2 regions of the Salinibacterium sp. TMP30 genome follow, and region 2 is predicted to be linked to the other one. Evidence: predicted binding sites of a transcription regulator. Region 2 holds the regulator's gene; the other holds the start of a gene.
What was found. Region 2 encodes HrcA, which represses chaperone genes, less so after heat shock. Its sites were predicted from a motif close to TTNGCACTCGNNNNNNNCGAGTGCNAA; they were not measured.
Positions count from the first base shown of each region.

Region 1 (14,377 bases), 1.1 Mb from region 2:
CGACGCCGAAAGGGTCAGGCTGTTCCATGTTAAATCTTCCTTGCACCAGGAGCGTGAAACCGGCGATCTTGTGTTAAATCTGCGGCCAATCAATATTAACGGGTTTCGTGGTCGAACATTCCCCCGCATAATGGCTTCACCGCTTTGTACCCGACAAGCAGTTGTATGTCGGGCGCAATCGGCCGGTGTCGTCAATGCCGTCGACACATCAGAACCCGCGGGATTCTTGATTCCGGCTGGGTCCCTTTCTGGAGGTCCTGTGAACACAGCGGAATATCGCCGCACGCGACGGAAAAATAGACGAGGAGTGCTTGTAGCGCTCATCGTCGCCCTCTCCGCCGCTTTTTCTCTTATGTCTATGCCTGCGATGGCCGACGAAGTTAACGTCGATGAGTACGACAACAGCGTCATTGGCAACGTCAAGCTCGAAAGCGTGCCACTAGAAGGTGTACTTCTCACCATTTCTGGCGGCGGCTACGACGTTGAAGTGTCAACGGATGCTGACGGCCAATGGAAAGTCGGCGTACCCGACGGTGACGAGTTCAGCGTCACGCTCGACGAAACAACACTGCCCGACGGCATCGCAGTGATCGACGAGACCGGCACAGACGACACCCCCAACGTCAAAGAAGCGATGATCGGTCCCAGCGGATCGACAGTGGTGAACTTCTTCATCGGACGCGGTGAACGAAACGTTGTCAGCTTCTTCGACCAACTCGTCGAACGCCTCGTCAACGGCCTCAACTTCGGGCTCATGCTGGGACTTGCCGCTATCGGCATCTCCCTCGTCTACGGCACCACGGGGCTTTCCAACTTCGCTCACGCCGAAATGGTGACCTTTGGCGCGGTGATGGCGCTCATTGTGTCGGTCGACCTCGGCTGGCCGATCTTTCTTGCGATACCGATTGCTGTACTCCTCAGTGCCGGCTTCGGGTGGGCACTCGATGCCGGGTTGTGGAAACCGCTGCGCAAAAAAGGCGTGGGCATCGTTCAGCTCATGATCGTATCGATCGGTCTGTCTCTGGCGCTTCGCTACACCTTCCAGTACTTCCGCGGTGGAGGAACTGAACAGCTGCCTGGCTCCAACTCCCCCGACATCGCACTCTTCGGATCGGTGTCGCTCAGTCAAACCAACATGATCAGCATGGTTGTGAGCATCGTTGTTATCGTGATCTTCGCGTGGTGGCTTGTGAAGACCAAGATTGGTAAAGCAACTCGCGCAGTCTCCGACAACCCGTCGTTGGCGGCCGCATCCGGCATCGATGTCGACCAGGTTGTTCGGGTTGTTTGGATTCTGGCTGCCGCAATGGCCGGCCTCGCGGGTGTGCTGTGGGCCTACTTCCGCCCCGGCATTCGCTGGGACATGGGTGCTCAGATCCTGCTGCTCGTGTTCGCCGCGGTTACCCTGGGTGGCCTCGGAACCGCGTTCGGTGCCCTAGTTGGCTCGATCATCGTCGGAGTTCTCGTTGAGACGTCGAGCCTCTTCATTCCTTCCGACTTGAAGTATGTGGGTGCGCTCGTCGTACTCATCGTCATCTTGTTGTTCAGACCGCAGGGCATCCTCGGTCGCAAAGAGAGAATAGGTTAGGGGCCGCTCATGGATATACTGCAAATTCTCTCCAACACCGCGTCATCGCTGATTGCACCCGCAACGATCGGATACGCCCTCGCGGCGCTCGGACTTGCGTTGCACTTCGGTTTCACCGGTTTGCTCAACATGGGTATTGCCGCCTTCATGGCAATCGGCGCCTATGGCTATGCGATCTCAATCCTCACCTTCGGTTTTCCATGGTGGGGCGGCATGCTCGTCGGTGTCGGTGGCTCGCTCATCTTCGCGCTCATCCTCGGTATTCCTACTCTGCGACTACGCGGTGACTACTTGGCAATCGTGACGATCGCGGCCGCTGAGGTTGTGCGCCTCTTGTTCCTGACGACAACGTTCGACAAGTACACCGGCTCTGCCGATGGACTGAGCGGTTACCACGACAGCTTCCGCGCGTTCAACCCAATCCCCGATGGCACCTACGGCTTCGGTCCTTGGGTGTACAACGAGAACGGATGGTGGGTTCGCATCTTCGGCATCACCATTCTCGCAATTGCGATGCTCATCCTGTGGTCTGTCATGCGCAGTCCCTGGGGTCGCGTCATCAAGGGAATCCGTGAAGACGAGGATGCCGTTCGTGCCCTCGGTAAAAACGTGTTCTCGTACAAGTTGCAGTCGCTCATGCTCGGTGGTGTATTCGGTGCCCTTGGAGGAATCGTCTATGCGCTTCCCGCCTCGGTGAACCCCGGGGTGTACGTGACGTCGCTGACGTTCTTCGTGTACACCGCGCTGCTTCTCGGTGGTGCCGCGACAATCTTCGGGCCCGTCATCGGTTCGGTTATTTTCTGGGGCGTTCAAGTGTTGCTGAGCAACCTGCTTCCCGCCCTAGTGAACATCGGTGTACTGCCGTTCATGACTACGACACAGTCGCAGACTGTGCGTTTCATCCTCGTAGGTGTGGCGCTGATGTTGCTCGTGATCTATCGACCACAGGGCATCCTCGGCAATAAGAAGGAGCTGACCTTTGTCAAATAAAGACACACCGGCTGCGCCGGTGCAACGCGCAAAGACGACGGGGCTCCACAAGGGCGATATCGCCCCCGGAGTTGCCAAGGTCGACCCGATCATCATCGCTGACGGAGTTCGTCGCACGTTCGGTGGTCTCACCGCGGTTAACGTTGACCACATTGAGATCCCGCGCAACGCAATCACCGCTCTGATTGGTCCGAACGGTGCCGGCAAGACGACCCTGTTCAACCTTCTGACCGGATTCGACAAACCAGACGAAGGCAAGTGGACGTTCGATGGCCACGCACTTGCGGGAATGGGCGCGCACAAAGTGGCCAGACTCGGTCAAGTGCGCACGTTCCAGCTGACCAAGGCTCTCGGGCTGTTGACCGTTCTTGAGAACATGAAGCTCGGCGCACAGGATCAGATTGGGGAGAACATTTTCCGCGGCATGATCCCGAGGCTCTGGCGCAAGCAAGAGGCCGAGATCGAGGCACGTGCCGAGGTTCTGCTCAAGAAGTTCAAGCTCGATGCCAAATCGTCTGACTTCGCTGCCAGCCTCTCTGGCGGACAGCGCAAGCTGCTCGAAATGGCGCGAGCACTCATGAGCGAGCCAACGCTCGTCATGCTCGATGAGCCGATGGCAGGCGTCAACCCTGCGCTCACAGAGTCGCTGCTCGACCACATCCTCGACTTGAAGGAAGAGGGCATGACGGTGCTGTTCGTCGAGCACGACATGCACATGGTTCGCCACATCGCCGACTGGGTAATTGTGATGGCCGAAGGTGAAGTGGTTGCCGAAGGTCCGCCCGACGAAGTAATGAACAACCAGGCCGTGATCGACGCCTACCTTGGCTCGCACCAAGATGTGGACCTTGGTGTTGTCACCGGCCGCATCGAGGGCGAACTGAACACTGGCGCTATCGATTTAGCCGCCGAGGTCAAAGAACTCGACGCCAATATCGCTAAGCGCAAGGAGCCCCGCAAGTGAACGCAATTCCCACCGAAAATGCGGTTGTCCATGTCAAGGACCTCACCGCAGGCTACCTTCCCGGAGTCAACATTCTGAATGACTGCAACCTGGTCGCAAACCCGGGTGAGCTCATCGGAATCATCGGGCCCAACGGTGCGGGCAAGTCCACACTGCTCAAGGCAATCTTTGGCCAAGTGCAGGTGCGCGGCGGTTCGATCACGCTAAACGGCGATGACATCACGGGGCTCAAAGCCAACAAGCTCGTCGCGCGCGGTGTTGGCTTTGTTCCTCAGAACAACAACGTGTTCCCGAGCCTGACGATCGAAGAGAACCTGCAGATGGGGCTCTACCAGAACCCCAAAATCTATGATGAGCGCCTCGACTTCGTTGTCGGCATTTTCAGCGAGCTCAAGGCGCGACTCAAGCAGCGCGCCGGATCGTTATCGGGCGGCGAACGTCAAATGGTTGCGATGTCTCGCGCACTCATGATGGACCCGCAAGTGCTGTTGCTCGACGAACCTTCCGCTGGGTTGTCTCCGGTCAAGCAGGACGAAGCATTCATTCGTGTCTCGGAGATCAACAAGGCTGGCGTGACCACGATCATGGTTGAGCAGAACGCGCGACGCTGCCTGCAGATCTGTGACCGCGGCTACGTGCTCGATCAGGGTAAGGATGCCTACGAAGGCACTGGACGCGAGCTCCTGAACGACCCCAAGGTCATCGGGCTATACCTCGGCACGCTCGGTACCTAGTCAATCGCCTACACGTGCCCCGCTCGGATTCGTCTGGCGGGGCATTTGTAGATTAACGGGCCGTTAGGCGCTGGGGAATCGGTCGGGTGATGGAGCAGCTCACGTCGATCGAATCGCGTTGGCTACCCACGCCCGGCGGAAGTCCGGCGTCGCTCCGGTGCTGCGTGCCACTGTGAGCGCCCTAAGCGTCTCTCATGGATGTCAGGCCTCACTAGCGCCACCATCGACCGCTGAGGCGGGCACCTGACGCTGTTTCAGGTTTTGCCACACGGTCCAGTATTCCGTGAAACACCCTCAGCACCCGGCAACGGGTCGTAGGCGCACGAAAAAGGCCCCAACCTCGACGGGTTAGGGCCTTTCTCTTAGCGAGTCTTAGCTATTTCTAGCCCTTGTACGCGCTGTAGGTGTTGTCGTCACCGTACTGGTAGATTCCGATCTGCGCCTCGGTGGGGTCACCGAGTTCGTTGAAGGTAATCGGGCCAGAGATGCCGTCGTAGTCAGCTACGCCGCCACCGTTGATGATGTCTGCACAGTCGGCGAAGGTGGTGCACTTCTCACCGTTGCCCGAACCACCCGATACTTCTTGCAGCTTCTCTGCGATCGCTGCGGGATCGGTTGAACCGGCCGCGAGCGATGCGAGAGCGAGCAAGACTACCGAGTCGAAGGACTCTGCTGCGTAGCTGAACTCTTCGAGCTCAGGCTGTCCAGAACCAACATAGAAGTCGTTGAGTGCGGTCGTGAAGTCCGCAATCGTGTCTACGCTGAGGCCGGGCAGGGTTCCCTTGGCGCCCGCGAGGGTTCCGGGAGCGAACTCGTCACCGAAGTTGGCAAGGTTGCCATCGACGAAGTAGAGCTTGTCTGCCGGGAAGCTGCTGACAATGCTCGGAAGCATGGTCGAAACTTCTTCGAAGGTGATCAGTGCGATCGCGTCAGGGTCAGAAGCAAGAACTTCAGAGATCTGAGCGTCGAACGTGGTGTCACCGGTGTTGTAAGTGGGCTGTGAAACAACTTCACCACCGGCTGCTTCGAACGCTTCCTGGGTGAACTTGGCAAGGCCGGTTCCGTAGGAGTCGTTGAGAACGATCATGCCGAGAGTTTCGTTACCGTCAGCAGCGATCAGGTTTCCCAGAACTTCACCCTGGAGCACGTCGGAAGGAGCAGTACGGAAGTACAGTCCCTTGTCGTCGTAGTCCGTGAAGGCAGCCGAGGTGTTTGCCGGCGAGAACTGGATTACTCCAGCGCCAACAACCTGGTCGATGAACTGAAGCGAAACACCCGAGGATGCTGCACCAAGAATTGCGGAAACATCTTCGTTGAGCAGACGAGGAATCTCAGTCTCGTATGCCTTGTTGTCGGTGTCTCCGGAGTCACCCTGGATCAGCTCGATCTGGATGCCTGCATCGGCTTCGTTGATCTGCGATGCGGCGTACTCAGTGCCTGCGATCTCGGGCGGGCCGAGGAATGCGAGGTTACCGGTTACGGGCAGCGCTGTTCCCAACTTCAGTGAGAGCGGGCCACCACCGTCGCCAGAGGGAGTGTCCCCTCCATCAGTTGCACAGCCTGCCAGTACCAGTGCACTTGCACCGAGAATTGCGAGACCGCTCAACAGTGTCCGCTTGGACCGTGTTGGGGAGGCCGTAGCCTTCGCGAATACGCTCATGTTGCTCCTTGCGTTTCGAATGTGTTCAGGAATCAGATGTGGCACTGCTTTGTCGCCACACTGTCAAGCTATGCCCACCCGGGACGTCCGCACAATACGTCAGTACTACAGCCTTGTAACACTCTTAGGAATCGTTACCATACCTAGACTCTTTAGAAACGCAGATGCTACTCAGTTAATACGGGTGTACACGTTGTCGCTACCGTACTGGTAAATACCGATGATGGCGCCTTGAGGATCGCCATTGTCGCTGAGGGTTATCGCGCCCGAAACACCGTCGTAATCTACCGTGCCGCCCGCAAGGATGATCTTGGCTGCATCCGCAAAAGTGGTTGCGACTTCGCCATCGCCTGCACCACCAGAGACTTCTTGGAGCTTGCTTGCGATCGCTTCGCCCGTGATCTTCTGCGAGGCGAGCGCAGCGAGGCTCGCCAAGATTACAGCGTCATAGCTTTCTGCGGCGTAGCTGAAGTCTTTGAGGCCCGGGTTGATTTCCAGAAGTCGATCGGTAAAGTCTGAAATCGTCGAGACATCGAGGCCTGGATGTGTGACGATTGACCCGGTTAAAGCCCCCGCCGCAAATCCCGACCCGCGTTCACCCAACGACAAGCCACTGAAGAACAACTGATCGCCCGAGTATCCAGCGGCAATGAAAGCTTGGGCAATCTTCTCTGCCTGAGTGGTGCCGAGAATGGCAACGGCATCCGGCTTCGCAGCAATCGCGTCAGCGATCTGGTCATCAATGCCCGTCGCCTTCTCGTTGATACTCTCCTCAACGATGACTTCGCCACCGCCTCGTTGGAAAGTCTCGCCCACTGCGCGAGGAAGAAGCGGGCCGCACAGTACGTCCTCCGAAAGAATCGCAATTGAGCCGTCGCCCCGGTCGGCCATCTCAGCTCCCAGTGCGGATCCTTCGAGCGCGCACGACGGCGACGTGCGCCAATACAGCATGCTGTCGTCATAGTCTGAAAAGTCGGGCGAATCGTTTGCCGGTGAAATTTCGACAACACCGGCGCCCGTGATCTTGTCGACCACTTTCTTCGAAACGCCGTTTGAAAGGCCACCAATAATTACAGTGGTTCTGGCGGCAAGCAACTCTGCTACAGCGTCCTCTGCTGTAGTGCCGGTGGAGTCCCCAGAGTCACGCGTCTCCACGTTAACCGTGAGGTTGGCTTTGGCATCGTTGACGTCCTGGGCTGCGAGCGCGATGGCTGCAGAGACGGCCGGGCCAAACTTTTCGAGTGAACCTGATTCGGGCACGAGTGCCCCAATTGTGAGGGTCAAGTCTTTGGGGGCGGGCGCTACTTTGGGGGTCTCCTCTGCCGAGCATCCGCTCAACACAAGAACCGCAGCGAGCACACCCGCAACTACCGTGAACCCACGACGGGTTCGCAGCGAAACGCGTGATCCAACGGGTATGGATGTCATCGCAGTCGCTCCTATCTACTGCTCAAAACAGAAAGCAGCATTTTTACGGTAGTGGCCAAACCGCAAAACACGAACTCAGTGAGAACAACTCGTCGCTCAAACAGTGCCCCCAGTCCGGGCAGCACCCCTCTTAGCCGAAGATGGCACCACTGTTAAACACGAACTTGTTTTCGCCGTCGTAGGTGTAGTAGCCCCAATATCCGGGCTCAATGTCGCCATCAGGGGTGAAGTTCACGGGCCCAGAAACACCGTCGTAATCGATGTCGTTGCTGGTCTTCAGGACATCAATACATTCAGCGAAACTCAGGCATTTCACGCCACCCTTGGAGACGTCGTAGAGCAACCCCGCAATCGCCTCCCCCGCATCATCCTTCGCAACGATCGCAGCAAGCGCGGCCAGCATCGTGGCGTCATAGGCCTCCATCGCGTAGCGATAGCTGGTCAATTTCGCGTTAGAGGCCTTGAGAGTCTTGATAAAGGTCTTCGACGGTTGCGCGCCCTCGATCACGCCACGTACACCCTTCAGCGTGCCGTTCTTGAATGACTGCGAATAGTCACCAGTGTTGAGCGAGGTGAGCCACAACTTCGACCCCTTGTAGCCCGCCGCCACGATCTTGCCGATCGCCGCCTTTGTCGCCGTGACCGAGTCATACGTTGATCCAACAACTACGACATCGGGTTGAGCCTTCTTGACGTTCGCGATCATCGAATCAAAGTTCGTCGTTGAACTAGCGAAGACCTCATCAGCGACAAGCTCAGTGTCGTACTCAGCGAGCGCCGCAACGAAGGTGTCGTGAAGCGCGGTGCCCTGAGCGTCAGCGACGTAAACGTAGGCGATGCGTTTCTTCGTCGCCCCACCCGCTAGTGCTTCCGCCAGTGCGTAGCCCTGCTGATCGTAGGCAGGGATTGTGCGGAAAAAATAGCCATCATCAAAAACGTCGGCGAGTGTCGAGAAGGTTGCTGCGGGAGATATGACGGGAATCTTGGCGTCAATTGCCAGCGGGATGGCCCGCTGAGCGAGAACTGACGACGACGGCCCGATCACCACATCGACCTTCTTTGACACCAACGCGGTGAACGACTTCTCGAGCGTGGTGGTTTTTGCTTCGCCAGAATCAACCGCGACAACGACTACCGGCTCGCCGTTCACACCACCAGAAGCATTGATCTCTTTAATCGCTGCAGCAACCCCAGCCGTTTGAGCAGCAGCGAGGAAGGAAAATGCTCCGCTCGTCGGAAAAATGGTGCCAACGCGCAGCACTCCATCACCGGACGGATCCACCGTGGGAGTAGGACTTGGCGACACTGCGGAAGGAGAAGAAGCTGTCACTGTCGGGCCAGGCGAAGTGCACGCCGCAAGAACGACGACAACTGATGCTGCACCGACCAGACGGAGAGTCGCGCTAAACCTCGTCATGATTTGCCTCTCTCGGCACGGCGATCTTCGGGCGACCACGTACCTCCACAGGAATACTACGGTGCGCCGGGCGCTTCAGCGGGTGAACCAAGCCGGGTGCGAGAAGAGTGGCGGAACAGATCAAACGTGAGGATAGCCAGCGCCACCCACACAATGGCAAACCCCAACCAGCGCTCTGGAGGCATCGCCTCGTGAAAAATGAAGACACCAACGACCAACTGTAAGATCGGCGCCAAATACTGCGCAAGGCCCATATATGTGAGCGGTAGACGACGAGCAGCGGCGGCAAACAAGATCAGCGGAATCGCGGTAATCGCCCCCAAACACAGAGTCAACACCGTGTGACCGGTGCCAACTGTTCCCACCGTGAGAGTGCCATTAGCGCTCAACATGAGCAGAACAACAATCGCGATGGGCGTCAAAAAAGCTGTCTCGACGGCCAAGCCACCGAGGGCATCCGCTTTCCGCCCGACGCTCTTCTTGACGAGTCCATACAGGCCAAAACTGAAGGCGAGCCCCAGAGCGATCCACGGAAAACTGCCGTAACCGATGGCAAGCACAAGAACGGCAAGCGCACTGATACCGAGGGCAAGCCACTGCAGAGGACGCAGGCGCTCACGCAAAATAAGCACGCCAAGCAACACCGTGACGATCGGGTTAGTGAAGTAGCCAAGCGCCGCTTCAACAATGTGGCCGTTGACGCTCGCATACACGTAGATCAGCCAGTTGACGACAACAAGCGCGCCCGCGAGGCCGAGGCTCCAGAAAGTTCTGCGATCGCGGATGATCGCCAGCACCCGCGCGTAGCCTCGAGTAACGAGCAGAAGCGCCGCACAGAACACGAGCGACAAGACGATGCGCCAGGCTACGATCTCGATCGCGCCAGACTCCTTGAGCGAAAAGAACACGATAGGCATCGCGCCCCACAAAACGTAGGCGGACACCGCAAAACCGAGGCCGCTAGGTGATACGCGGTCAGTCGCGTGAGAAGTCGTGGACACCTCTAAAGCTTAGGGCTGCGGCGCTGCCTGACACGACATCCACAAATCACAAAAGCCCAAGGCGCGAGCCTCGGGCTTTCATGATGCCGAACAGCGAGGTTCGGCGAGGATTTAGGTATTCGCGTTAGCGAACGACCACAGCGAGCACGTCGCGAGCCGACAGCACGAGCAGGTCGTCTCCGCCGTACTTCACTTCGGTTCCGCCATACTTGGAATAGATGACCTTGTCGCCTACTGCGATATCGAGCGGCACGCGGTTTCCGTTGTCGTCGATGCGACCGGGACCTACGGCGACTACTTCGCCCTCCTGGGGCTTCTCTTTCGCAGTGTCAGGAATGACGAGCCCAGACGCGGTGGTCTGTTCTGCATCGACCTGCTTGATAACAATGCGATCCTCGAGCGGCTTGATAGACACCGACACGTTTGACCTCTTTCTAAAAGTTCTTGGGTTGGCACACTCCGTGTGAGAGTGCCAGATCAACTATACGGCTTGGTTGGCACTCGATCAACGTGAGTGCCAATACAGATGCGGATACGGTTAGACAATGAATCAGAGCGAATTGCGTGAGCTGCTTTCAGCTGAAGGCCTTCGCCTGCTGGACTCCCTTCCCGTCTGGCAACCCAGCAATGAGATCGTGCGAACCGTCTCCGAACTCCGAAAAGCCGGCCACAGCCCCGGACTCGTCGCCGCCGTACTCAGCCAATCAAAACTACGCGCAAAAGCGATAAGCAAGTTTGGTGCATTCGCCGAACGGATGCTCTTCACCGAGGCCGGGCTCGAACAAGCCACTCGGCTCTCCGTTGGCTCACTACACGCCGGCCGCTTTAGCAAGGCTGGCGTGAAATGGGTGGCTGATCTCGGTTGTGGAATCGGTGCCGATGCCCTCGCGATCGCGGGTCTTGACCTCAATGTCACCGCGGTAGAGCGGGACGAAACCACCGCAGCCATCGCAAGCTACAACCTCGCCCCTTGGGCCAACGCCCAAGTACTCCACGGCGATGCCGAAACAACAGACCTCACCGGAATCGACGGAATCTACCTCGACCCAGCACGTCGTGACGCCCGCGTGCGTCTCACCAACCCTGCCGACTGGACCCCCTCACTCGACTTCGCGTTCGGACTGGCTGAGCGCTATCCCACCGGAATCAAGCTCGGCCCCGGCATCGATCGCGATGTGATCCCCGACAATGCTGAAGCCCAGTGGGTGTCGGTCGGTCGCGAAGTCGTCGAGCTCGGACTCTGGTTCGGGGCTGTTGCTCGCGACGGCATCCGCCGCTCGGCGCTCGTGATCGGCGATCACGGCACCGCCGAGATGAGTGCACCCGCCGACAGCGTGGACGAAGCCCCGGGAGAATTGGGACAGTTTCTATTTGAGCCAGACGGTGCCGTCATCCGTGCACGACTCATTGGAGATCTTGCCCGACGGTTAAATGGCCGGATGCTCGACACATCGATCGCCTACTTCAGCGCGGATGCCGCAGCATCGTCGCCATTCGCGACGTGTTTCGAGATTGTGGCCGACTTCCCTCTCGATAAGCGGTCGCTGAAGAGGGAACTAGCAACGCGCAAGATTGGCACCCTAGAAATCAAAAAGCGCGGGGTCGATATTGACCCCGCGACTTTTCGAACTTCGCTTTCGCTAACCGGCGAGAACAGTGCCACATTGATTCTGACGCGTGTAGCTGGCAAACGCCGGGCGCTACTGGCGCAGCGCGTGCCGCCCTCGGTTTAGCGAGTTGTGGACTAGTTAGAAGTTTCCGCGAAAGCCGGTCCCGAACTCACTAACGCCAGCAAACAGCAACGCAAAACCTGCGATGACGATAACCCCGGTGATCAGACCAATCACGACGCTGATATACCCGGTAATGAGGCCGGTGAGCCAGTAGGGACGGGCATACGGCTGCTTCTTCTGCGCCATGTGACCCATGACCACCGCGGCCACGCCGGGTAAGAACCCGAACACGACGAATGACAAAAGGATGCCGGAAATTCCGGTAACCATCGAAGCGATCGACAAGCCCTGCGCCGGACCAGCCGGAACCGGCGCGAACGGCGCTTGGCCTGGCGTCGACGCACCCTCGTAGCCGGGGATCGGGGTGCCGCTAGGGGCGGAGTATGGGTCAGCCGATGCAGCCGGAGTCGCTGAGGGCGCAACCGGCGGCACCGGAGGGGCTGACGGGGTCGCAGGAGTCGAGGGGGTCGCAGGAGTCGAGGGGGTCACGGGTGTTGTCTTCACTGGAGGTGTCTTGGCTGCGGTGGTCGTCACGGCAGGCGTCGACTTCGCTGCGACCTGTGCAGCAGCCGGCTTCTTAGCCGCAGGCTTCTTGGCTGACGGAGTCGCCTTTGCCTTGGGCGCGCGTGAAGCGACAGGTGTAGCGGGAGTGGGGATCGACGGGGTTGCGCCGTCTGAGTTGTTGGTAGCCATCCGCACACTTTAGCAAGCACAACTCAACAGCTGCCCAGCAACGACTTCGGGGCCCGCGCTACTGTGCGGGCCCCGAAGAGTAAGAAACTGAGGTGCGGGCTTAGTAGGTGTCGAATCCGCCCGCTGCACCCAAGAAGAAGAGGGGAATGAATATTGCAAACAGCGCGATGAAAAACCCGACGAGTCCGAGGTACCCGAGCACGAGACCGATGATGGCGAGCACGTTGCCCTGTTCGCCGGTCTTCTTGATCTGGCTGAGCGCAATGTGGCCCGTGACAATGCCGATGAGGCTAAGCCACAGGATCGATGTCACCAGGGAGACGATCGAGAGTACGTTCCACTTGGCAACCGGCGCGCCTGTTGGCGTCGAGGCGTAAGGCGTGGGTTCTGACATGACGGAATGCTCCTTAGTAGATGAAACCGAAAGCGGCGCCACCATATTCTCAGCCTGAGAGAACGCTGTCAATGCGTCTCGACTAGAGCATAACGTGTTTTTAGGACTGAATTTGGGTGACCGGGAGGGTCGAGTCCGCGCTAAAGCCGAGCGTAGAGGGCTGTTTGCCCGCCATTACCAATTGGGCACCCAGAGCGGCGATCATCGCACCATTATCTGTGCACAGTGACAGCGGCGGGATTCTCAATTGGATGCCCGCAGCATCGCACCGCTCCTGCGCGAGTTCTCGCACACGGGCGTTAGCCACGACTCCGCCGCCGAGCAGTAGGCGCGGCACACCACGATCTACACACGCCGCGACCGCCTTAATCAGCAGGATGTCAACGACTGCCTCACGAAAACTGGCCGCGACATCCGCAATCGAAAACTCTGTTCCGGCATCGTGTTCACGCTCGACCCAGCGCGCGACGGCAGTCTTCAGTCCCGAGAATGAAAAATCGTACCGGTGCTTCTCCATGTCTTTAGCCTGACTCAGACCGCGGGGAAATCGGATGGCCTGAGGATTGCCCTCTGCGGCAACCCGATCAATCTGAGGCCCACCCGGATAAGGAAGCCCGAGCAATCGGGCCACCTTGTCGAAGGCTTCCCCGGCAGCGTCGTCAATTGTTTCGCCGAGAAGTTCGACATCGGAAACCAGATCGCGAACGTGCAGCAACGATGTATGACCACCAGACACGAGCAGCGCGATCGTCGGAAGGTCAATTTCTGTTCCGTCGTCGCGCAACACATCAGCTCCGACGTGCCCCACAAGATGATTGACGGCATACAGCGGTTTGTCCGTTGCAACGGCGAGCGCCTTCGCTGCGGCAACACCCACCATGAGTGCGCCAGCAAGTCCGGGGCCGCTCGTTACAGCAATCGCATCAATCTCGTGAAGCTCTATCCCAGCTTCTCGGAGCGCCTGCTCGAGCGCTGGCTGCATCGCCTCAAGGTGTGCGCGTGCCGCAACCTCAGGGACGACCCCGCCGTAGCGCGCATGCTCGTCCATGGATGATGAAATGACGTTGGCGAGCAAGCGGTTACCACACACAATGCCAATTCCTGTCTCATCACAACTGGTTTCGATTCCCAGCACAAGAGGCTCAGTGGTGTTGTTCGGCAGGCTTCGGTTCGCTGGTGCTGTCCGAGTAACGGTCGCAGGCTGGCTCATACCCCCACCGCCGGAGACAGTTTGGCTTCGGGAATGGTGAGGCGCATCACGATCGCATCGACGCCATCGGGTTGGTAGTAGTTCGGGCGCACCGCGATGCGTTCAAAGCCCAACGAATCATAGAGTCGTTGCGCGGCAGGATTGTCGTCGCGTACCTCCAAGAAGAGTTCACCTGCCCCGCGATCACGAGCCTCCACCATGAGCGCGTACATCAGCGCACGCCCAATGCCGTGGCGTCGAGCATCCGGAGCAACAGCAATAGTTTGGATGTCGGCCTGCCCAGAACGGAATGGAGCGCGCAAGCCTGCATACGCTTTCACCTGCGTCGGCTCCCCCACAGGATGCGCGACCAGATAGTACCCGTAATTATCAGCGAGCTCAGCGCTCATCATGTCGCGGGACCAAGCGTCGTTGGCGAATTCGCTCACCTCAATCACCATGATGGCGTCGAGGTCGTCGGGGGTAGCGCGACGCAATTGCCAGCTCATGCGGTTACTCGTTTCGGTCCTGCGGAGAGGGTGACGTCTGGTGAGCGCAAGTAAAGGGCCTCTTCGCCGGCAAATTC
Region 1 is NZ_CP151642.1:2,222,124-2,236,500, forward strand. Features, by position in the region: gene guaB (IMP dehydrogenase) at 1-28, opposite strand, end outside; gene AADH44_RS10800 (branched-chain amino acid ABC transporter permease) at 308-1,588, shown strand; gene AADH44_RS10805 (branched-chain amino acid ABC transporter permease) at 1,598-2,578, shown strand; gene AADH44_RS10810 (ABC transporter ATP-binding protein) at 2,637-3,542, shown strand; gene AADH44_RS10815 (ABC transporter ATP-binding protein) at 3,539-4,276, shown strand; gene AADH44_RS10820 (ABC transporter substrate-binding protein) at 4,659-5,936, opposite strand; gene AADH44_RS10825 (ABC transporter substrate-binding protein) at 6,108-7,364, opposite strand; gene AADH44_RS10830 (ABC transporter substrate-binding protein) at 7,495-8,781, opposite strand; gene rarD (EamA family transporter RarD) at 8,838-9,782, opposite strand; gene groES (co-chaperone GroES) at 9,907-10,203, opposite strand; gene AADH44_RS10845 (SAM-dependent methyltransferase) at 10,328-11,515, shown strand; gene AADH44_RS10850 (hypothetical protein) at 11,531-12,208, opposite strand; gene AADH44_RS10855 (DUF4190 domain-containing protein) at 12,309-12,602, opposite strand; gene tsaD (tRNA (adenosine(37)-N6)-threonylcarbamoyltransferase complex transferase subunit TsaD) at 12,703-13,812, opposite strand; gene rimI (ribosomal protein S18-alanine N-acetyltransferase) at 13,809-14,300, opposite strand; gene tsaB (tRNA (adenosine(37)-N6)-threonylcarbamoyltransferase complex dimerization subunit type 1 TsaB) at 14,297-14,377, opposite strand, start outside.
Region 1: the regulator HrcA is predicted to act here: its motif matches at 10,277-10,303, upstream of groES (co-chaperone GroES).

Region 2 (14,377 bases):
GCCACGCCACCCTCGGGTCCGACGACGAGCACAATGTCGCGATCATCCACGACAAGGTCGGAGATGGTCTCGGTTGCGGTTGGCTCGAGCACGAGCATCCGGGTGCTGGAAGCGAACGCGGCCAGTTGCTTCGTCGTGACGAGATCAAGCACGTCGGGCAACCAGGTGCGTAACGATTGCTTGCTCGCCTCGCGCACGATTGCTGCCCAACGGTCGCGGCCTTTGGCAACCTTTGCGCCCTGCCAACGCGAAATGCTGCGCGCAGCCGACCACGGAATTACGCCATCGATGCCGAGCTCGGTGGCGACTTGAACGGCGAGGTCATCTCGGTCCGCTTTTGCGAGCGCTTGCGCAAGGAACACAGCGGGAGTGTTTCGGGCAGCGTGCTGCACTTCGGCAACTTCGATGCTGAGCTCGGTGTGTTCTGCGGTGGTTATTCGCCCAGAAACGGTGAGCCCTGCGCCGTTGCTAATCGCGACAGTTTCTCCGACGGCAAGTCGCGATACTGTTACCGCGTGGCGCGCCTCCGCCTTAGTAAGCGAAACAGTGTCGCCGACCTTCGCGTCGTCGAGTTCTTCATCGATATAGAGATGAGCCACTGTGTTCGCCTACAGGAACCGGTCGCGCAACTTCGCAAAGAGTCCCTGCTGGAACTCAGCAAACTCTGGCGCTTTGTTCTTGCGGATCGCCGCGAGCTGCTTAACGAGCGTCTGCTCTGCGCCACTCAGCTTGGTCGGAGTGACCACCTGGATGCCCAGTCGCAGGTCACCTCGACCGCCACCGCGCAGGCTCGTGATCCCCCGCTCTTTAACGGTGAGCACTTCGCCACTCTGCGTGCCGGGCTTAATATGCACTTCGACTGTGTCGTCCAAGCCGTCAAGGGTGACGGTGGTGCCCAAGATCGCATCGAGCATCTGAACCTCGACGGTCGCAAGCAAATCATCATCGGAGCGGCTAAAGACGTCGTGGTGACGAACCTTTATCTCCAGGAAGAGGTCACCGTTGGGTCCACCCGCCGGCCCGACTTCACCTTGGCCGGGCATCTGCAACCGCAACCCAGTTTCGATACCCGCCGGGATGTCCACGGAAATGGTGCGCTGCGCACGCACTCGGCCCTGTCCTGCACACGTGGCGCAGGGGTTCACGATGATGTTGCCGTAGCCGCGGCACGTTCCACACGGGCTCGAGGTCATGACGTTACCCAAAAGACTGCGTACTTGGCGCTGTATCTGACCGCTGCCCTGACAAATGTCACAGCGCACCGGTGAAGAGCCCGGTGCCGAGCAGCTACCCTCACAGGTCTCACACAGCACAGCCGTGTTGACCTCGATATCGCGCGATACGCCAAACATCGTGTCCTTGAGGCTCACCTCAACGCGCAGCAGGGCATCCTGACCGCGCTCACGTCGTGAACGAGGCCCGACCGATTGACCGCCACCGCCACCGCCGAAGAAGGTTTCGAAAATGTCGCCAAAGCCGAAATTTGCGCCGCCGAAACCGCCACCGCTGCCTCCCATGTCGTACTGCTGACGCTGCTGCGGATCGCTCAAGACGTCATAGGCGTGCGTGACTGTCTTGAATCGTTCAGACGCGTCGGCGCTGGGGTTGACGTCGGGATGCAACTCTCGAGCGAGCTTGCGGTACGCCTTCTTAATTTCTTCGGGCGTGGCCTCGCGCGCAACGCCGAGTGCTTCGTAGTGATCTGCCAAAGTTCCGATTGCTCCTTACGAGCTCAGTTGTCTTCTAAAAGTCGTGACAGGTACCGCGCTACTGCGCGAACTGCCGCCATATTGTTCGAATAGTCCATGCGAGTTGGGCCTAACACACCCAATCGCGCGACGCCTCCGCCCGACGAGGAATACCCACCCGTAACGACAGACGTCTCTTCAAGTCCGAATTCTGCGTTCTCGCGCCCAATGCGAGTAGACACAGAACCGCTAGTTACCTGCATCTCTCCAAAGAGACGTAACAAAGTAACTTGCTCTTCTATTGCCTCAAGTACGGGAAAAATGCTCCCCGCGAAGTCTTGCTCAGTTCGCGCAAGGTTTGCTGTGCCCGCTAATACGAGTTTGTCATGACGGTTTGCCAAGACCTGCTCAACCAGACTGGATGCCACCTGACTGACAATCGGTTGGCGTTCGACAGGAAAAATGTCGGCAAAATTCGCGAGCCGCTCCGCCGCTTCCGGCAGCGACTGCCCATTCAGAGCGGAGTTCAACTTTGCCCGCATTTCGCCAAGAAACACATCATCAAGGGGCTCGAAAACATCAAGAAGCCGTTGTTCGATGCGGCCAGAATCTGTAATGAACACCGACATGATGCGCGAAGTGCTCAGTCGGACCAACTCAATGTGACGCACCCGAGCGGTTGCCAGCGAGGGATACTGTACGAGCGCGACGCTGTTTGTCAGCTGGGACAACATCCTCACCGTGCGGGCAAGAACATCGTCAAGGTCGTCTGCTTGGCCCAGGAAAGATTCGATCGCCTGACGTTGGGCGCTTGTGAGGGGCCGCAGATCGGCAAGCTGGTCTACAAACATCCGGTAGCCCTTATCGGTGGGCACGCGACCAGACGAGGTGTGGGGCGCGGCAATCAGCTCTTCATCTTCAAGCAGAACCATGTCGTTGCGAATCGTTGCTGCAGACACGCCAAAAGAATGACGCTCCACTATCGACTTGGATCCGACAGGCTCGCGCGTAGCAACGTAGTCCTGCACGATGACTCGAAGCACATCAAGTCCGCGGGCGGAAACCATGCCACCACCCACCTCTCTTGATTGGCACTCAATCCGTTCGACTGCCAATCTTACTCGACACACCACGACACACCCGTTGCACCGCGCGAGTCTTTAGCGCTAGCGTGTGTCTGTACTTGGGCGCTACCCCTCCGGGGACATGCTCAGGTGTTACACCGAGCATTTTGATGAAACCCGGGAACTTCCCTCGTTCACCTGAAAGGCACGAACACATGACTGACGCAAATCCGCAGCCCGCCGCACCGCAGCCGGCAGCGCAACTGACAACGGCTGAGGACAACCAGTGGGCGTCATTCGCTCATCTGGGCGGAATCCTCAGCTTCCTGCCCTCACTCATCATCTGGCTGATCTTCAAGGACCGCGGCACTTTCACCAATGTAGAAGCCAAGGAAGCGCTGAACTTCCAGATCACACTGGCGATCGCACAGGTCGCCTTGTTTATCCTCGGCTTGATCCTCTCCATTGTGACTTTCGGCCTCTTCGCAATTATCCAGGGCCTGCTCAGCTTCGCAATCTGGGCGGTCGGCGTAATCTACTCGATCATCGCATTCACGAAGGCCAAGGACGGCACGAGCTACCGTTACCCCTTCGCACTTCGCCTCGTCAAGTAACACAAAATTTAGTAGCCAATTAAGACTCGGCCCCGGGAGCTTAGGCTCTCGGGGCCATTCTTTTGCCCAATGCACGCTTTTGCCCGATGCAGGCTTTAATGGAGTCATGTCAGACTCCACACCCCCCAACAGTTCTCCGTACGCACCGATCCAACCGATGAGTCCGAGCGACGAGAAGCTCTGGTCGACGTTGATTCACATTGGTGGAATCTTCTTCGCATTCATTCCCGCGCTAGTCGGCTACCTCGTCTTCAAGGACCGGGGTCCCTTCGTGCGCGCGCACACCCGCACCGCACTGAACTTTCAGATCACCATGTATATCGGATTCTTTTTAGGCGGAATCCTCTCGATCGCGGGCATCGGAGTCTTGATCATTCTCGCCATCGGCGTAATCATTGTCATCTTCAGCATCATCGCCGCAATCGCCGCAAACAATGGGCAGGCCTACAGCTATCCGCTCACATTTGCCTTTATTAAGTAGCTCGAACCCACCACCCTCACCGCTCTAGATCGGGGCGTCAGCGAGCAATCGTCGAACCACGGCATCCGCGAGCAGGCGCCCCTTCAGCGTGAGCTCAATCGTTCCGCTCAAGGCCGCACGCGCATCCACGAGCTCCTCAGCAATGAGACCAGCGACTGCATTACGGCCATCCGCATCGAGCGTGTTTATGGGGAGACCGTTCCGCACTCGGGTTCGCAACAACACGTGCTCCAAGTACTTGCTGGAGTCAGCGAGTATCTCTCTACCAGCTCCGGGCGAGTGTCCGGCAGCGATGCGGTCGGCATACGCGGCAGGATGCTTCACATTCCACCAGCGCACTCCGCCGACGTGGCTATGTGCACCAGGCCCAACACCCCACCAGTCGTTGCCAAGCCAGTAGCCAAGGTTGTGGCGACTGGTATTGCTCACGTCAGGATCATTGCTGGCCTTGCCCCAATTGCTGACCTCATACCATTCATACCCCGCAGCACTCAGTTTCTGCTCGGCCAGCTCATACATGTCCGCCTGCAGATCATCATCGACCGGGGCAACCACGCCGCGACGGATCTGCCCGGCCAGCTTGGTTCCCGTCTCAATAATCAACGCGTAGGCAGAAATGTGGTCGGGGTTCTGCGCAATGGCGTGATCGAGTGAGCGCTCCCAATCCTCGAGGCTCTCCCCCGGTGTGCCGTAGATCAGGTCAAGACTCACATCGAGCCCCACCTCGCGCGCCCACGTCACCACATGTGGTACGCGTTCAGGGTCATGAGTTCGCTCGAGGGTTGCGAGCACGTGCTGCACCGCAGATTGCATCCCGAACGACACACGAGTGAAGCCCGCTTCCTTGAGCGCGAGCAAATAGTCTCGATCCACAGAGTCAGGATTTGCCTCGGTGGTCACCTCGGCATCCGAAGTGAAGCCCCACGTGTCACGCGCAGCAGCAAGCATCCGAGTGAGGTCGGTCACTGGCAACAAAGTAGGCGTGCCGCCACCGAAAAACACTGTTGATGCTTGTCGGGAAGCGACGCCTGCCTGAGACAACACCGCGGATGCCAGCGCGATTTCTGCAATGGCTTCCGTCGCGTAGTCGGATCGTTTGGCCCCGCGCAACTCGTCGCTCGTGTACGTGTTGAAGTCGCAGTAACCGCACCGCACCCGGCAAAACGGAACGTGGATGTAGACACTCCATGGGCGACCTTCAGAGCCGACGGCGGCGGATGCGGGAAGTGCGCCATCGAGGGGTGCTGGATCTGCAATGGGCAAAGCACCTGGCACGAACGAGTCCCCTCAGCAGCCGATCACGAGAGCCTGCCGCAACTCTTGCATGCAGACACCCCTCAATTGTCGCACCCCCGAGCGTGGGACAATGAAACAGTGAAAACGCACATCCTGTGGGACATCGACGGCACACTCATTCACAACTCTCGTGACGGAGCAACTGTCTATCTCGACGCATTCAGCCGCGTCACCGGCGGCCCGCCACGCCACCGCATTGCCAACCCGCACGGGATGACTGAGGGGCAGCTACTCACCGAACTGCTCGAGCTCAACGGCCACCCACTGGCGATGCTGGACGACCTGCTCGCTGAACTCGACGTGCGTACGCGCGCCCAACACGAGAACGGATATACCCGCGAGGCGGTTGCTGGTGGACCACAGGCACTGCGTGAAGTTGCGGGCCGAGGCTGGGGAAATGCACTACTCACCGGAAATGGTCCGCTGCATTCGCGCTACAAACTCTTAGCAGCCGGCTACTCCATCGACGACTTCAACTGGCAGAACTCGTTCTTCGGCGATCGTTCACCCAACCGTCCTCACCTCACCTCGCTCGTGGCCCCCACGCTCGGTGAAGGAACACACGTGATCATCGGCGACACCCCCAACGACGGGCTAGCCGCCGACTCTGCATCGCTACCCTTCATTGCGGTTGCGACCGGCGCATACTCGGTTGACGAACTCCGCAGTACAAACGCGCTCATTGTCGTTGATGACCTCGTCAGTGGGCTCGACGAGGTACTTGCCACCATTACCGAGCTTAAGGAACGCAGGTAGGCCGAGACGCTACAGGGTAGGAATCGTTCCGGCTAGGGCGCGCAAATAGCGGCCAACCACGACGTGCTGCAAAATTCGCAAAGCCGGCGACAGCAGCATCCACTTGGTCGATGATGGTCGAGAGAACGAACGAACCGTCATCCACACTGAGTTATCGTCGCGACGTTCGATCATGAACGATTCTTCACCCCGCAGCGGATGTCCCTCCAACGTTCCGTACGCAAAGCCAGCAACCTTAGGCTCATCAACGACATAAACGACCCGAACCGGCTCGTGCGCTGTCAATCGACCGCGACCAATCGACAGTACGATCGTGTCACCAGGACGAACCTTCGGATGCGCATCGTTGTCCTGTGACAGGTCGAGCACTTCGCCCGCCGGGTCGCGCGGCAACAGCGTCACACCAAAGCCGCTGCGACGCTTCACACCCCACGTCAGAATCTGCTGATGCGCGAACTCCCAACGTTCCTCACCGTGTCCGATTCGAGCGCTACGATCAACCCGTCGAAACCCCGTCGGCGGGAGCACAGTGAAAGTGCTGCCACGCGTGGCACCCACCGCGCCGTACGTTACGGGAGCATTGGGGTAGGTGCGGGAATCCACTTCGGCTACTTCTTCTCTTTGCCTTCGACTTCACCAGACAGCGCCGCAATGAAGGCAGCCTGGGGAACCTCTACGCGACCGACCATCTTCATGCGCTTCTTGCCCTCTTTTTGCTTCTCAAGGAGCTTTCGCTTGCGGCTAATATCGCCACCGTAGCACTTCGCCAAAACGTCTTTACGCATCGCCCGGATGGACTCGCGAGCAATGATGCGTGCGCCAATTGCGGCCTGGATGGGAACCTCAAACTGCTGACGCGGAATCAGATTCTTCAAACGTTCCGTCATCAGCACGCCATAGGCATACGCCTTATCGCGGTGCACGATCGCGCTGAACGCATCGACGGCCTCGCCCTGAAGCAGAATGTCGACCTTCACGAGATCGGCCTCCTGATGGCCGCTGGGCTCATAGTCGAGACTCGCATAACCCTGCGTGCGGCTCTTCAAATGGTCGAAGAAGTCAAACACAATCTCGCCGAGAGGCATGGTGTAGTGAAGCTCAACGCGGTCAGTTCCGACATATTCCATGCCCTGCATGGTTCCGCGACGCGACTGGCACAGCTCCATGACCGTTCCGACAAAGTCTTTAGGAGTAAGAATGGATGCCTTCACCATCGGCTCGGTAACGCTGACAATCTTCCCGGCTGGGAACTCACTCGGGTTAGTGACCGTCGTGACGCTCTTGTCATCGCTCATGACCTCGTAAATTACGGAAGGTGCAGTCGCAATCATGTCGAGGTTGAACTCGCGCTCAAGACGCTCACGCACAATCTCCAAGTGCAGCAGTCCCAAGAATCCACAACGGAAACCGAACCCGAGCGCAACAGAAGTCTCAGGCTCGTAAACGAGCGCAGCATCCGAAAGTTTCAGCTTGTCTAGTGCCTCACGCAGCACCGGGTAGTCAGAACCGTCGATGGGATAGAGACCCGAGAACACCATCGGTTTCGGCTCGGAATAGCCCTGAAGCGGCACAGTCGACGGCTTTGCGAAGTTAGTGACCGTGTCGCCAACCTTGCTGAGGCGAACATCCTTCACACCCGTAATGAGGTACCCAACCTCGCCGACGCCGAGACCGTTCGTGGGGGTCGGCTCAGGTGAACTCACCCCAATCTCCAGCAACTCGTGAGCTGACTTCGTCGACATCATCATGACCTTTTCGCGCGGCGCCATCTTGCCGTCGATCATGCGAACGTAAGTAATAACACCCCGGTAGGCGTCATAGACAGAGTCAAAAATCATTGCGCGGGCCGGAGCTGACGGGTCGCCGATAGGGCCAGGGATCAATCGCGTAGCTTCATCGAGCAATTCGGGCACGCCGACACCGGTCTTGCCAGAAACCCGAAGCACCGTTGATGGATCGCAACCAATGAGACCCGCAATCTCATCGGCATACTTCTCAGGATCTGCAGCAGGAAGATCAATCTTGTTCAGCACCGGAATGATCGTCAGATCATTCTCGAGTGCCAAATAGAGGTTTGCGAGCGTCTGCGCCTCAATGCCCTGCGCCGCATCAACCAAAAGAATTGCGCCCTCACACGCCGCCAACGAACGAGACACCTCATAGGTGAAGTCCACATGGCCAGGCGTGTCAATCATGTTGAGCGCATACGACTGCTCTTTGCCGTTCTCATCAATCAGCGCCCACGGCATGCGCACCGCTTGGCTCTTGATCGTGATGCCGCGCTCACGCTCAATATCCATGCGGTCGAGATACTGGGCCCGCATATCGCGGTCGCTGACAACCCCCGTGACCGACAGCATGCGGTCAGCGAGGGTGGACTTGCCATGATCGATATGCGCAATGATGCAAAAGTTGCGGATAAACGCCGGATCGGTCGAAGCAGGCTCAAGTGTGTAAGAGGCGCGAGGAGACATCCGCCCAATTCTCCCACGAGAGCGACGATCCTGCGTGCACCCCGACGAAATAGCGGGCCGACCCACGGTTTAGTAGCCGCAGGGGCACCGATCAGGAACGTTCAGGCACGTTCAGGCGCTTCTAGAACGCGGCGAAGAAAAGAAACGGCAGCGAAATCAATGCGCCAGCAGCCACAACAACAACCCAACCGAAGGTAGCGACGCAAGCCAACACAATGCCCCAAATAGAGAAACTTCGCCCCGCAGGCTCATCCCGAAGACCAAAAACGCCCAAGACGATAGCTGCCAGCGGCACAACAACGCTTTGAGCAAAGAAAAGCGACGCAATACCCAAGCTCAACGCCAAAATACTCATCGTGCGGGATGTGCGCGCGGCAGAAGCTGCAGCTGGTGCAGCTGGTGCAACTGGGCGATCGGGGGCTGGGGATGCCGAATCGGTCGGCACGGCACGGTCGTCGGGCGCTGCATCAGCACCCGCAGCACCCTCGCGAGAAGGCGTGAGCACCCCCGCGGACGAATCGACAGGGGAATCAGAAATAGTTAAAGAAGTCATACCTCGACACTAGGAAACGCGGAATGCCCGAGGAATCGGGATAACCCCCGAAAATGTTGGCGGGAACTCGTCGCCGGCGGCTTGAGCCCGCGAATATGGCGTCGCAAACAGGTAGAGAAAGCCCTGCAGCCCTAATGTTGATGGGCGGGAGACTGCAGCCAAGGCGGGAACCCGCCGACAAGCCCGAGCAAACACAGTTTGCCCGGCGCTGGGGTCGCACAATTGCTGCGCAATTGCCTTAGCTCCACCGCGCTGGTAATGTTGCCTGTTGGCTTATGCATAAGGTTCTTTGTCGAACAGTATGCGCATCGCGGCCGGGAATCAGAACACCGATTCTCTTCCACGGCCGCCCACCATCTCTGATCCACAAACAAGAAAGCACATACACGTGGCAAATATTAAGTCGCAGATCAAGCGCATCGGCACCAACAAGAAGGCACAAGACCGCAATCGTGCAGTCAAGAGCCAGGTCAAGACCGCTATCCGTGCAACCCGCGAAGCAATCAAGGCTGGCGACAAAGAGACCGCCACCGCGCGCCTCCTCGCAGCGAGCAAGACGCTCGACAAGGCCGCAGGCAAGGGCGTGCTGCACAAGAACCAAGCAGCGAACCGCAAGTCGGCTATCGCCAAGCAGGTCGCCGCACTCTAAAGACCTCACATCGGCACACTGCCGAAAAACAACAGACGCCTCCACCGCTCGCGGCCGGAGGCGTTTGTTGTTGCGTCACTTGTTGTAGGGCCGAATGTTGTTGGGCCGCATGTTGTCGGGTGGCGCCGCTAGTTAGCGGATGCCTCGAGCCGCCACAACGGTAATCATGCGTTCCAACGCGAAAACGGGGTCGCGCCCCAAGCCCTTGACCTGAGCATCCGTATCGGCGATTGCCTCAATGGCGGAGCCAAGCCCAGCATCGCTCCAGCCGCGCAAATCCTTCATCGCCCGATCTGCTTGCCACGGCGCCATCCCGAAAGTCTTCGCCGCCTGCCCTGACGACATTGCGCCGCCAGAGAGTTTGGCCATCGTGCGCAGTTTTGACGCAAACGCCGCAACGATCGGAACCGGATCAGCACCAGATGCGAGAGCATGACGCAGCAACACAAGAGCTTCACCTGAGCGACCCGCGATCGCAGAATCCGCAACCTTGAATGCGCTGGTTTCGACCCGACCAGAATAGTAGCGAGCAACAGTCGCCTCGTTGATCTCATCAGCATCATCGGCAATGAGCTGCTGACACGCAGCAGCCAGCTCGGCCAGATCAGCAGAAAAAGCAGACACGAGGGTGCGCAGCGCTCCGGGTGTCACTCGTCGACGTTTAGTCGCAAACTCCGCGGCCGCGAAGTCGTACTTCTCCGCATCCTTCTTGAGGTCGACACATACCACCTCGATTCCACCACCCGTTCCGCCACGGATAGCGTCGAGCAGCTTCTTACCACGCACTCCCCCGGCATGACGGAGCACGACATAGGTGTCGTCGGCGGGTGCATCCAAATACTTCAGCGTTTCTGTAATGAACGCGTCGGAACATTTTTCAACGTTCGTGATGCGAATCATTCGCGGTTCGCTGAAGAGCGAGGGGCTCGCCAAACTAATGAGCTCACCAGGGGCGTACTGGTCGGCCTCAAGGTCGCTCACTTCGAGGCTGGGATCTTCAACCTTGAGGGTGTCGCGCAGCAACCGAATCGCACGGTCGGCAAGGAAACCTTCGGTGCCACTGACGAGCACGATTGGCGCCGGGCGCACGTTGTTCCACGTCAATTGCGGGATAACAACCTTCGACTTTGCCGGCGATCGCGCTGGGGGTTTAGCGGCCACGAGACTCCTCACTTAGAACTGCGACCCCAGCCTATCCTTGCCCGCTGACGTGCCGTTCCGACCACAGCCGAACGGCTCCCGGGCGGGTCGCGGGCGAGACCAAAACCAGCCCTTCGGTGTCGCTTCGCACCGCCGTAATGCCTGTTTCGTTGAGCATGTCGAGTGCATCAGCGGTGGGATGCCCGTAGCCATTGCCTGCACCGACGCCCACCAATCCCACGGTTGAGTTAAGCGCAGCATAGAGGGGTGGATATTGATCAGCGGAACCGTGATGACTGACTTTGACGACATCCACCGTAGACACCCTTCTCTCGCCGAGGAGCCGTGCCTGCGCACTCTCGCCTAGGTCGCCAAGGAAGACCGAGCTCAGACACTGGTGTTCGCAATCGGGCCGCGGCAGAAACTCGACGATCACGCTCGCATCATTTCCCGGATCAATACCCGCCAGCCGCTCGCCCGGCCAGAGCACACTCCAACGCAGCTCACCAAGCTCGCCGCGATCGCCGGTGCTGGCAGGAAGCACATGAGCACCGGCTATCGCGAAAGTGTCGAGCAGGGCGACATCCTGTGCGGACCCGGTGGGCCCAACAAGCACCGTGTCCGCCCGGCCTATCAGGGCGGCTGCACCACCAACATGGTCGTGGTCGAAATGGGTGAGCACCAGCAGATCAATTCGCTGTATGCCCAAGCGTGTGAGACAGGAGTCGACGCGCTGCGGATCTGAACCGGTGTCGATCAGAGCAATCCTTTCATCGCTGCGAACCACAACCGCATCCCCCTGACCTACATCGCATTGTGCAAATTGCCAATCCTTGGGCCAGGACAGCATTGCGCTTACCCCAAGGCCGGCGGTCACCGCAGCCGTAAGAGTCGACGCGACCACGAGCATTGTGAGTGCCCGGCGGCGCCACGGATCACGCATCACCAAAGCCGCTAACAGGAGCACCGTCACAGCGCTGAGCACCAGCACACCTACCCAACCCTCCCACCAGGGGATGCGCGCGCCAGGCGCGTCGGCGAAGAATGTTGCCACAGCAGCCACCCACGCGGAGGGCAACCAAGCAATCCACATCAAGCCGATGCCCAGGGGTGGAAACACCGAGAGCGCGACACAGGCCGCCAAACCCACCACCGTAGCTACCGGTGCCGCCGGGGCGGCAAGAACATTCGCGAGAACCCCATAGGAGGGCAGCGTTGGCTGCAACAACAAGAGCACCGGTTGGCACGCAAGTTGTGCTGCGAGAGGCACTGCGATGACGAGCGCGAGCCACTGCGGCAACCATCGGCCCAAGAGTCGAGCCAACGGTTCGGCAAACAGCAACAGGCCCGCCGTTGCGAAGACTGACAGCGCGAAGGCGAAATTGCGCGACAACCACGGGTCGAAAGCAAGAAGGCTAATCGCCGCGAGCGAGAGCACAGCCATGCCCCTGACTGGTCGCCCACTGCCCAACGCTATGAGTACCAGCGTCGCCATAAGCGCCGCTCGAAGAACGCTAGGGTCTGGGGTGACCACAACGACGAACGCCAGCAGTACTAGCACTGAGAGCGCAATCCTCAACACACGGTGAGCGCCGAGTCTGCCGCCGAGTGCCATGATCAGACCAACGACGATCGCGCAGTTTGCTCCCGATACCGCGGTGAGGTGACTCAGCGAACTTGTTTTCATCGCCGCATCCAACTCTTCACTGACAGCTGCGGTGTCGCCGATCGCGAGCCCGCCAATGAGTTCTCCGCCACCACCCGGAAGGATCTGGGCTGCGGTCGCAAACGTACGCCGGAGTTGGTTCGCCCACTCGACAGACGCCGGAGGGTCGGCGCGCCACTGAGGGCCCTCCGACGCAAAAACCAACACCGCTCGACCATCGCCCGGCTCGGTTGCAGTGAGCGTTGCTGCGACCGAGAACTCGACGCCTATTCCCCATTCGTGAGTCGGTGGTGCCACAGCTGCATCGTTCGCACCGAAGCGATTACTCTCACGAAAGACCAGCGCAGGAGAACTCAACTGCAGCGCCTGCCCGTCGACAATTACCGAAGACAACTGGGCCTGAAAGTATTCCGCATCGGCTAGCACCGTCGACGTTGTCGTGCCCCATACCTCCACCAGAGTGTGGTGAGCGGCAAGATCGTTCAGCGATTCAGGCTGACGCGCATCCGCGTGCACCGCAACGGAGGTCGAACAGAGGGCTCCCAACGCGCATGCAAGCGCAACACTGGCCAATAGCTGCCGCCGAGAGACGACGGCAGAGGCGGTAGCGACGCCCGCGGCAAGCCACAAAACCACCGCACTCGCGACGGCCCACTGCGGAACACCAATCAGCAGCACCGCGACCAACCACGCGGCGGCAACGGGGATGCTCAACCTCAGATCGAGGTTCATACGGTGATCAGCTCGCGGAGCCCCTCAAAGGTCTTATCCCCGATCCCTGAGACGTTGCGGAGATCATCAATGCTCGTGAATCGACCATTAGCATCGCGCCACGCCAAGATTCGGGCCGCCATCGCCGGCCCGACTCGTGGCAGCGTATCGAGCGCGGCCACATCCGCCGTGTTCAGATTCACCCGCGAATCGGATGCCGCAGCATCCGCCACCTGCTCGCCTTCTGTGGGCACTGAGAACTGTTCGCCATCAGTTAACAGCCGTGCGAGATTGAGCTCGTCACGGTTGGCGGTCTCGGTGAAGCCTCCAGCGGCAGCAATCGCGTCAATGACGCGGGCACCGTCAGCGAGTTCAAAGAGGCCGGGTCTCGCGACGGCCCCGGTGACATGCACGAAAACCGACCCGGAACTGAGCGCAAATTCGCCCGAGGGCTCCCCAGGCTCACCCCGAGCGATCTCTGCCGACTCTGGTCGCGCAGAGAGAGCTGTGGCGAGCACGGCGCAGCCGAGCGCGACCAACACCAACACGACGACTGCCCCGACGCGTAGCCGCAATCGCGCGCGCCTAGCCTGCTCAAACTCTTCCACGCACAGAAACTACGCGCGCTCCTGATCCGCAAGCGCGCGCAGTGTCGATATGTGCGGTTAGTTAGCCTTGGTTGCGATGTTGACGAGTCGAGGAGCGCGAACGATGACCTTCACGATCTCGCGGTCACCAACGGTGCGCGCCACAACTGCCGAGGCTAGTGCGAGTGCTTCGAGATCGGCGGCATCAATCTTGGGCGAAACCTCAAGACGATCACGAACCTTGCCGTCAACCTGCACAACAGCCGTAATCGACTCTTCAACGAGCAACGACGGGTCAGCCTTGCGCCAGCCGGCGAGAGCAACGGTTGGCTCGTAGCCAAGACGCTCCCACATCTCTTCCGCCGTGTGCGGGGCAAACAGACTCAGTGCAATGGTGATCACTTCTGCGGCTTCCCGCACCGCGGCATCCCCACCACCAGCACCAGTGTCGATCACCTTGCGGGTGACGTTCACGAGATCCATGATGCGCGCAACAAGCACGTTGAACTTCAACGACTCAGCAAGCCCTGGACCGTCAGCCAAGAAGCGATGAGTGGCGCGGCGGAGGGCAATATCGCCGGTCTTCCACTCGATCTCGGGTGCGCTTGTCACATCTCTGACGAGCCGGAATGCGCGAGCCAAAAATTTATGGGATGCGGGAGGCGAGACGTCTTCCCAGTTGATATTTTCCTCGGGTG
Region 2 is NZ_CP151642.1:1,086,308-1,100,684, reverse strand. Features, by position in the region: gene AADH44_RS05375 (16S rRNA (uracil(1498)-N(3))-methyltransferase) at 1-599, opposite strand, end outside; gene dnaJ (molecular chaperone DnaJ) at 609-1,709, opposite strand; gene hrcA (heat-inducible transcriptional repressor HrcA) at 1,733-2,755, opposite strand; gene AADH44_RS05360 (DUF4870 domain-containing protein) at 2,968-3,366, shown strand; gene AADH44_RS05355 (DUF4870 domain-containing protein) at 3,473-3,847, shown strand; gene hemW (radical SAM family heme chaperone HemW) at 3,872-5,122, opposite strand; gene AADH44_RS05345 (HAD hydrolase-like protein) at 5,222-5,899, shown strand; gene AADH44_RS05340 (DUF1990 domain-containing protein) at 5,909-6,502, opposite strand; gene lepA (translation elongation factor 4) at 6,508-8,373, opposite strand; gene AADH44_RS05330 (DUF4190 domain-containing protein) at 8,495-8,926, opposite strand; gene rpsT (30S ribosomal protein S20) at 9,315-9,575, shown strand; gene holA (DNA polymerase III subunit delta) at 9,708-10,736, opposite strand; gene AADH44_RS05315 (ComEC/Rec2 family competence protein) at 10,768-13,113, opposite strand; gene AADH44_RS05310 (ComEA family DNA-binding protein) at 13,110-13,700, opposite strand; gene leuS (leucine--tRNA ligase) at 13,758-14,377, opposite strand, start outside.